3 regions of the Melaminivora jejuensis genome follow, and region 1 is predicted to be linked to each of the others. Evidence: predicted binding sites of a transcription regulator. Region 1 holds the regulator's gene; each other region holds the start of a gene.
The links. The regulator FNR, encoded in region 1, switches genes on or off when oxygen is low (the NO sensors DNR and NnrR bind a similar motif). The targets are predictions, from matches to a motif close to TTGATNNNNATCAA.

Region 1 (3,276 bases):
CAGAGCAATGAGATCGCAATCGGGCTGTGTGCTGTAGCCCTGGAAATTGCGATGCAGCCGCCCCTGCCGCTTGGCGACAGCCAGCGCATCCTCGGGAAGTGCAAAGTGATCCATACCTATATAGGTATAGCCGACCTCATTGAAGATATCCAGCCCCAGCGCCAGCATGGTCAGCTTAGCCGAAGCCATGGGCAACTCGGCCGTCACGATGCGGCGCTGTGGCTTGAAGCGCTCTGGCAGATGGGCATAGGCATACATGGCGATCCGGTCGGGACGCAACTGCGCCACCTGCCTGAGTGTGCGCTCAAAGGACTCCGGCGTCTGCCGGGGCAGGCCGTAGATCAAGTCCACGTTGATGGATTCGAAGCCCAGGCGACGCGCACTCTCCACCAGCGCGAACACTTTTTCCGCCGGCTGGATGCGATGCACGGCCTTTTGCACTTCGGGATCGAAATCCTGCACCCCGAAGCTCAGGCGGTTAAAGCCCAACTCAGCCAGCAGGGCCAGACGCTGCTCGTCCACGGTGCGCGGATCGACCTCGATGGAGTATTCCCCGCCAGGCACCAGCGTGAAGCTGCGCTTGATCATGGACATTAATTCGCGCAGACCATCGTCGGACAGGAAGGTCGGCGTGCCGCCACCCAGGTGCAACTGGCTAATCTGCTGCCCGACACCGCAATGCGCGGTGTGCAGATCGATCTCGCGACTGAGGTAGCGCAGGTAGACGTCGGCGCGCTCCGGATGGCGTGTGATGATCTTGTTGCACGCGCAGTAGTAGCACAGCGACTCGCAGAACGGAATGTGTACGTACAGGGAGAGCGGCAGAGCCTTGCCTACCGAGCCGACCCGGCGCTGCTGCAGCGCAATGACGTACTCATCCTCGCCGAACGCCTCGACGAACCGGTCAGCCGTCGGATAGGAGGTGTAGCGGGGGCCGGAGACGTCAAAGCGGCGCAGCAGCTCGGGGGTGACAACAGTCATGATGAGAATTCCTTGCGTAATTTGTCACTGTGCCCCAGGGGTACCCTATGGTCTTGATTATGATCAAGCCCACACCATGTCGGAAAAATGACAATCCCGGGCTCCGACACTTATCCTGCCCGGGGTCAATGACGAGGCAGCGCACGTTCGGAGGTAAGCTCACGCCATGAAAAGGGAAAACACGCCGCCCCAGCTCCAGGCCATCAAGGTGGCCTGCTCCAACTGCAACCTGCGTGAACTGTGCATGCCGGTCGGTCTCGAAGAGCACCAGCTCAAGCGCATCGACGATGTGGTTGCCATGCGTCGCAAGGTCAAGCGTGGCGGCACCCTGTTTCGTAACGGAGAGGCGTTCACCTCCCTGTTTGCGATCCGCACGGGATTTTTCAAGACCTGCGTGGCCACGGAGGATGGGCGCGATCAGGTCACCGGTTTTCAGATGGCCGGCGAGATCATCGGTCTGGACGGAATCGTCAACGATCATCACACCTGCGATGCCGTGGCACTGGAGGATGCGGAAGTTTGCGTCATGCCCTTTGACCGCATCGAAGAGCTGTCGCGCGAGGTGACGGCACTGCAGACGCATGTCCACAAGATCATGAGCCGTGAAATCGTGCGCGAGCATGGCGTCATGCTGCTGCTGGGCAGCATGAGGGCCGACGAGCGCTTGGCAGCCTTCCTGCTGAACCTGGTGCAGCGTCTGCACGCACGCGGTTTCTCCCAATCCGAATTGATCCTGCGCATGACCCGCGAGGAAATCGGCAGCTACCTCGGGCTGAAGCTGGAAACCGTCAGCCGCACCTTCTCGAAATTCGTCGAGGATGGCATCGTCGAGGTCAAGCAGCGCCATGTCCGCATCGTGGACACGGCAGCACTCAGGCGCATCGTGAACAGTCAACAGGCCTGTCACTGACACGACCCTGCAAGCGCTCCTCAACCCGGGCTTGAAAACGAAAAAGGCAATGTGCTGCGGCACATTGCCTTTTTCCTTGCGCCCGCGATCTGCCTCTGGCCTGCACGACGGGCAAGCCGAAGGCCGCAGATCAGCAGATCAGCAGATCAGTTCATAGGCGTCTTCTTGCCATCCGGATAGTGGTAGAGAGTGATGGCCGGGTTCTTCATCTCTCCATTGGATTCAAAGGCGATATTGGCCGTCACGCCCTTGTAGTTCGACTTGAGCAGTTCGGGGATATAGACCTTGGGATCCCAGGAGCCGGCACGCTTCATGGCATCAGCCAAAAGCATGGTGGCGTCATAGGTATAAGGGCTGTAGATCTGGTATTGATTGGGATATTTGGCGTCGTATTTGGCTTTCCACGCCATGCCGCCAGGCATCTTGGCCAGAGAAGCCCCCCCTCGGCACACACCATATTGCTCAGGGTCTTGGCGCCAGCCGTCAATTTGGCGATCTCGGTCGTACACAGTCCATCACCGCCAAAGAATTTGACATTGCTCATGCCCAACTGCTCCATCTGACGCAGCATGGGGCCAGCCTGCGGATCCATGCCACCGTAGAAGATGGCATCGGGATTCTTGGACTTGATGGCTGTCAGGATGGCCATGAAGTCGGTGGCCTTGTCGGTGGTGAACTGCTCATCCACGACCTTGATGCCCTTTTCTGCAGCCACCTTCTTGAACACGCTGGCCAGGCCCTGGCCATAGGCCGTGCGGTCATCGACGACGGCCACTGTCTTGAGCTTGAGCGTCTCGGAAGCATAGGCCGCCAGACCCGCGCCCAATGCGTTGTCATTGGCAATGATGCGGAACGTGGTCTTGTAGCCCGGCTTGGACAAGTTGGGGTTGGTGGCAGCGCCAGTAACGTGCGGGATGCCGCAGTCGTTGTAGACCTTGGCTGCAGGGATGGTCGTGCCCGAGTTCAAGTGGCCCACAACACCGGCTGCCTTGGCGTCGCACAGCTTTTGCGCGGCAGCAGTACCTTGCTTGGGATCGGCTGCGTCGTCTTCGGCCAGCAGTTCGAACTTCACCTTCTTGCCGCCAATGGTGAAGCCTTGGGCATTGAGTTCCTCCACGGCCATGCGGGCGCCGTTTTCGTTGTCCTTGCCGTAGTGCGCCTGCGGCCCCGACAGAGGGGCAACGTGACCGATCTTCACCACCTCCTGGGCGGAAGTCACAGCGGCAGCGGCTGCGATGGCAGCGGCCACGGTCAGTTTCAACTTCAATTGCATATATGTCTCCAAAGAGTGCGCTGGAAATATTGTGTGGTCACAACGCGCTGGAACATAGCGCAATTCAACCCAGCCAACACTAGGGAACACACGAAATTCATATCGATACCAC
Region 2 (3,276 bases), 1.2 Mb from region 1:
GCGACTACGACCATTGGCGCGACGCCGGCAATCCCGGCTGGGGCTGGAGCGATGTGCTGCCGTGGTTTCGGCGTGCCGAACACAACGAGCGCGGCGCCGATGACTGGCACGGCACGGGCGGGCCGCTGAACGTGGCCGATCTGCTGGCGCCGCACCGCATCAGCCGCGATTTCGTCGAGGCCGGCGTGCAGGCCGGCTACGCGCGCAACCCGGATTTCAACGGCGCGCAGCTCGAAGGCGTGGGCCTGTACCAGGTCACGCACAAGGGCGGCGAGCGCCACAGCGTGGCCAAGGGCTATCTGACGCCGCATCTGGGGCGGCCCAATCTGCATGTCATCACCGGCGCACATGCCACGCGCATCGTGCTGGGCGAAGGCCGGCGCGCCACGGGCGTGGAGTATGTGCAAGGCGGCCAGCGGCGCACCGTGCAGGCCACGCGCGAGGTGCTGCTCAGTGCCGGAGCGCTGCTGTCGCCGCAGTTGCTGCTGCTGTCGGGCATCGGCCCAGGGCCGCAGCTGCAGCGCCACGGCATCGCCGTGCAGCACGACCTGCCGGGCGTGGGCCGGCACCTGCACGACCACCCGGACGTGGTGCTGGTGTTCGACGCCCCGGCGCTGACCGATTTGTTCGGCCTGTCGGCCACTGGCGCCTGGCGCGTGCTGCGTGCCATGCAGGAGTGGCGCAGCCGGCGCAGCGGCATGTTGACCACCAACTTCGCCGAGGCCGGCGGCTTCATCAGGAGCCAGCCCGGCGAGGCCGCGCCCGATCTGCAACTGCATTTCGTGACCGGCAAGCTGGTCAACCATGGCCGCACGGCCAGCTGGGGCCACGGCTATTCGTGCCACGTCTGCCTGCTGCAGCCCAAAAGCCGTGGCAGCGTGTGCCTGGCCAGCAGCGACCCGCTGGCGCCGCCGCTGGTCGATCCGGCCTTCCTGGACGACGCGGACGATCTGGTGCGGCTGGTGCGCGGCGTGCGCCTGACGCGCCATATCCTGCAGCAGCCGGCCCTGGCGCAGCACGGCGCGCGCGAGTTGCCGGCCTCGGCGCAGGCGCGCAGCGATGGCGAGATGGCTCAATTCGTGCGCCAGCACGCCGATACCATCTACCACCCGGTGGGCAGTTGCCGCATGGGGCCGGGGCCGCAGGACGTGGTGGACGCGCAGTTGCGCGTGCATGGCGTGCCGGGCCTGCGCGTGGTGGACGCATCCATCATGCCGCGCATCGTCAGCGGCAACACCAATGCGCCGACGGTCATGATCGCCGAGCGGGCCGTGGACTGGATCCGACACCGTCCCGCCTGATGCCCGGTGGCGCGGGTGCTCATTTGACGCGCGTCAAGAATTAGGGGTTACCCTATAGGCACAATACGTTTGGTTGTATTTTGGTTGTACTTGTTACCGTGGAGACTTTGTGGCATGAATTCCTCTTCCGATTCCGCCTCCCCCCGTGGCGTCCAACGTCAGGCCGCGCGTGACCTCGACGCCTCGGTGCGCGGGCAGCTGGCCAAGGCTTTCAGCGGCCTGTCGCCCATCGCCCTGGGCCTGGCCCATGCCGACTGGGCCATGCACCTGCTGACCTCGCCGGGCCGCCAGGCCGTGCTGGCGCAGCGCGCGCTGGAGCTGTCGATGCAGGCGCTGGGCAACCTCAGCCGTCCGGCTGGCGAGGAGTCCCCGGTGGAAAAGGATGGCCGCTTCGCCGATGCCGGCTGGAGCCAGTGGCCCTACAACGTCTTCAAGGAAAACTACAAGGCCGCCGACACCTGGTGGCGCGAGCTGGCGCAGCAGGACGACGGCATGTCGCGCCACCACCAGCACATGGTGAGCTTCTTCACCGGGCAGACGCTGGATGCGCTGTCGCCCTCCAACTGGCTGGCCACCAACCCCGAGGTGCTGCGCACCGCGCAGGAGACGCAGGGCCGCTCGCTGCAAGATGGCCTGCAGTTCTTCCTGCAGGACTTGCGCGAGCAGCTGTCGGCGCGCCCGGACACGGCAGCCGAGGAGCTGGAGCCGCTGGAGTACGCCGTCGGCAAGGACGTGGCCGTCACGCCCGGCAAGGTAGTGTTCCGCAACGACCTGATCGAGCTGATCCGCTACAGCCCCAGCACCGACAAGGTGCTGCCCGAGCCGGTGCTGATCGTGCCCTCGTGCATCATGAAGTACTACATCCTGGACTTGTCGCCGCACAACTCCATGGTCAAGTACCTGGTGGACAAGGGCCATACGGTGTTCATGGTGTCGTGGCGCAACCCCGGCCCTGAAGACCGCGACCTGAAGATGCAGGACTACCTGAGCAGCGGCGTGCTGGCCGCCATGGCCGCGGCACGCGCCAGCAGCGGCGCGGCGCGCCTGCACACCATGGGCTACTGCCTGGGCGGCACCTTCCTGGCGATGGCCGCCGCTGCCATCGGCCGCATCACGCGGCGCAAGAAGGGCCAGCGCACGGCCAAGGAAGAAGCGCTGATCCCCGCCGACCTGCCCGAGCTGGCCTCGGTCATCCTGCTGGCGGCGCAGACGGACTTCTCCGAGCCGGGCGAACTCGGCGTGTTCATCGACGAGGCGCAGCTGGCCACGCTGCGCGAGTCCATGAACCAGCGCGGCTACCTGTCGGGCAAGCAGATGGGCGGCTCCTTCGTCTATCTGGCCTCGCGCGGCCTGCTGTGGGGCCGCAACACGCGCCGCTACCTGCTGGGCGAGGATGACGCCAGCTTCGACCTGATGAGCTGGAACGCCGACACCACGCGCTTGCCGGCGCGGATGCACTCGGAGTACCTGAATTCGCTGTTCCTGAACAACGCGCTGGCCGCCGGGCAGTACCGCTTCGCCGGCTCCACCCTGGCGCTGATGGACATCCAGGCGCCGATGATGGTCGTGGCCACCACGCGCGACCACGTCTCGCCCTGGAAGTCGGTCTACAAAGTCCACCTGCAGACCGACACCCACGTGACCTTCGTGCTGGCCGAGGGCGGGCACAACGCCGGCATCGTCAGCGAGCCGGGCCGGCCACGGCGCAGCTACCAGCTGGGCAGTGTCGAGGACAACACTGGCTGGATCGACCCCGACGAGTGGAAGGCCCAGGCGCCGGTCGAGCAGGGTTCGTGGTGGGTGGCGATGCACGACTGGATCGCCGCCCGCTCGGGCCAGCCAGTGGCCGCCACGCCGATCCCGGCCAAGCAGGCGCTGTGCGACGCCCCCGGCACCTATGTGATGACACGCTATGCCGACTGACGCCACCATCGACACGCCGCTCGCGCCCGGCCAGGAGGCCATCGCCACGCGG
Region 3 (3,276 bases), 350 kb from region 1:
CACGCAGCACGTCTTCACCCTGGACGACGAGCGCGGCGGCAGCCTGCTCGAGCGCGCCGCGTATTTCGGCGACGCGCACCAGCCGGTGCCTTGCGGCGCCGACGATCTGGCCGCCATCCTCTACACCAGCGGCACCACCGGGCGCAGCAAGGGCGCCATGCTGACGCACGGCAACTTGCTGTCCAACGCGCTGATGCTCAAGGACTACTGGGGCTGGCGCACGCCCGGGCAGGGCGGCGACGTGCTGATCCACGCCCTGCCCATCTTCCACGTGCATGGCCTGTTCGTGGCCAGCCACGGCGCGCTGATCAACGGCAGCAAGATGATCTGGTTTGCCAGGTTCGAGCCACGCGCCGTGATCGAGGCCCTGCCGCGCGCCACCGTCTTCATGGGCGTGCCGACGCTGTACGTGCGCATGTTGGCCGATGCACGGCTGACGCCGGCTGCTGCGGCGCACATGCGGCTGTTCATCTCCGGCTCGGCGCCGCTCTTGATCGAGACCTTCCACCAGTGGCAGGAGCGCACCGGCCACACCATCCTGGAGCGCTACGGCATGAGCGAGACCATCATGCTGACCTCCAACCCCTGCGGCCCGGATGCGCGCTACCAGGGCCAAAGCGAGCGCCGGGGCGGCACGGTGGGCTTTCCGCTGCCCGGCGTGGGCCTGCGCGTGGTGGGAGAAGGGGATGAGGGGAAAGAAGGGAAAGAGGAGGGCGGCGCGCTGCTGCCCCCGGGCGAGACCGGCCACATCCAAGTGCGCGGCCCCAACGTCTTCAAGGGCTACTGGCGGATGCCGGAAAAGACGGCCGAGGAATTCACGTCGGACGGCTGGTTCAGGACGGGCGACGTGGGTCTGCAGGATCGGGACGGCTACGTGACCATCGTCGGGCGCAGCAAGGACTTGATCATCAGCGGCGGCTACAACGTCTATCCCGCCGAGATCGAGGCCGCCATCAACGAGCTGCCCGGCGTGGCCGAGAGCGCCGTGGTCGGCGTGCCGCACCCGGATTTTGGCGAGGTCGGCGTGGCCGTGGTGGTGGCGCGCGCCGGCGTGCAGCCCGATCCGCAGGCCATCCTGGCGGCGCTCAAGGCGCAATTGGCCAACTACAAAATCCCCAAGCACTGCGCCCTGGCCGCCGAGCTGCCGCGCAACACCATGGGCAAGGTGCAAAAGAACCTGCTGCGCCAGCAGCACCAGGGCCTGTTCCAGGACTGAATGGGCCGTGGCCCACGGGGTCGGGCAAGCCTGGCAGCTATTGATTCAATAGCTGCCAGCGCAAGCTCAGCAAGGGTTTACAGGGGTTTTTACCGATATTTCCGGTTCAGCGCAGCACCAGCACCGGGGTGTGCGAGTGCGTCAGCACATGCTGTGTCTCGCTGCCCAGCAACATGCGCTTGAGGCCCTTGCGGCCATGCGAGGCCATGACGATCAGGTCGCACTCGTGCTTCTTGGCGGCAGCGATGATGGCCTCGGCGATCAGGTCGGACTTGACCACGGCGGCCTTGGCGCTCACACCATCGGCCTTGGCGCGCGCCTTGATGCTGTTGACCAGCTCCTGCGCGGCTTCGCCCCAGTGCGCCTCGATGCGCTTGACCTCGGCGGGATCGACCGTGGCGCCGCCCTCGAAGTAGCTGCGCGGGTAGCGCGGCACCACTTTGAGCGCCACGACCGAAGCGCCGGACAGGCGCGCCAGCTCCAGCCCGCTTTGCACGGCTTTCTCGGACAGCTCGGAGCCGTCGGTAGCGATCAGGATGCGTTGGTACATGGCAAAACTCCTCTGGGTCTGTGTAGGTTCTTGGATGGGATCTGGATGATTATGGAAGGCAACGTAGGATGGCTTGCTTTGTCCATCTTGATGCAAGTCAATGAGCTTGTCTGATTCCCCGGTTACTCTTTGTCTCATGTCAAATCCCGCATCCGAGCCGTCTGCCGCTGTCGGAGCATCTTCTGTGGCTGCCTCCAGCGCTCCCGGTGCGCCCGCCTCGCCCGCCCCAGCCGCTGCTGCGGCCTTGCTCGATGATCCCCAGGAATGGACGGCTTTCGGGCGCCCGCACGGCGCGTCCGCACCTGCCGGGCCTGCCGCTGCGCCGGCGCAGGACACGGCCTGGGAGTCGCACGTGGTGCTGGGCGGGATGCACTGCGCGGCCTGCGCGCTGACCATCGAGGAAGCCCTGCGCCGCGTGCCCGGCGTGCAGGAGGCCGATGTCAGTGCCGCGACCTGCCGTGCGCGCGTGGTCTGGGATCCGCGCCAGGTGCTGCCCTCGGGCTGGATGGCGGCGGTGCAGCGTGCCGGCTACCAGGCGCTGCCGGCCATGGACGCCTTCGCCCGCGAGCACCGTCGGCGCGAGCACCGCCAGGCGTTGTGGCGCTGGCTGGTGGCGGGCTTTTGCATGATGCAGGTCATGATGTACGCATGGCCGGCCTACCGCGCCATGCCGGGCGATCTGACGCTGGAGATGGAGCAGTTGCTGCGCTGGGCCTCCTGGGTCATCAGCCTGCCGGTGGTGCTGTTCGCCTGCGGGCCGTTCTTCTCCAGCGCCCTGCGCGACATCCGCCAGCGCCGCGTCAGCATGGATCTGCCGGTGGCCACCGGCATGTTGATCACTTTCGTGGTCAGCATGTTGGGGACGTTCGACCCGAGCGGGCCGTTCGGGCGCGAGGTCTATTACGACTCGCTGACCATGTTCGTGTTCTTCCTGCTCACGGGCCGCTGGCTGGAGCTGCGCCTGCGCGACCGCACCGCCGGGGCGCTGGAGGCCGTGATGAACCGCCTGCCCGACAGCGTCGAGCGTCTGGACGGGGAGGGCGGCTTCACCCGCGTGGCCACGCGCCGCCTGCGGGTGGGCGATGTGGTGCGCGTGCTGCCGGGCGAGGCCTTTCCAGCCGATGGCTGCATCGTGGCCGGCAGCACCCAGGCCGACGAAGCCTTGCTGACGGGCGAATCGACACCGGTGCCCAAGCCGCTGGGGCCAGCGTCACCGCCGGCAGCTACAACCTGCGCGCAGCCGTGCAGGTGCGCGTGCAGACCCTGGGCGAGGGCACGCGCTTTGGCCAGATCGTGGCGCTGATGGAGAGTGCCTCGCTGCAAAAGCCGCGCCTGGCGCAGTTGGCCGACCGCATCGCCCGGCCCTTTCTGATCGGCGTGCTGCTGGCTGCTGCCGGGGCGGCGGCCTGGTGGTGGCCGACCGACCCCAGCCAGGCGCTGATGGTGGCCGTGGCCGTGCTGGTCGTGACCTGCCCCTGTGCGCTGTCGCTGGCCACGCCGGTGGCCATGC

Region 2: IDM45_RS11655 (PHA/PHB synthase family protein) is a predicted target of FNR. The motif match lies at 1,325-1,338, and genes of this name have one in related genera.
Region 3: IDM45_RS07900 (universal stress protein) is a predicted target of FNR. The motif match lies at 1,854-1,867, and genes of this name have one in related genera.

The regions. Positions count from the first base shown of each region.
Region 1 covers NZ_JACWIJ010000002.1:1,296,725-1,300,000, forward strand. The annotation lists gene hemN (oxygen-independent coproporphyrinogen III oxidase) at 1-981, opposite strand, end outside; gene fnr (fumarate/nitrate reduction transcriptional regulator Fnr) at 1,148-1,891, shown strand; partial or broken gene IDM45_RS06260 (branched-chain amino acid ABC transporter substrate-binding protein) at 2,038-3,164, opposite strand.
Region 2 covers NZ_JACWIJ010000002.1:2,469,684-2,472,959, reverse strand. The annotation lists gene IDM45_RS11660 (GMC family oxidoreductase) at 1-1,301, shown strand, start outside; gene IDM45_RS11655 (PHA/PHB synthase family protein) at 1,416-3,224, shown strand; gene IDM45_RS11650 (hypothetical protein) at 3,214-3,276, shown strand, end outside.
Region 3 covers NZ_JACWIJ010000002.1:1,648,865-1,652,140, reverse strand. The annotation lists gene IDM45_RS07905 (malonate--CoA ligase) at 1-1,216, shown strand, start outside; gene IDM45_RS07900 (universal stress protein) at 1,323-1,766, opposite strand; partial or broken gene IDM45_RS07895 (heavy metal translocating P-type ATPase) at 1,903-3,276, shown strand, end outside.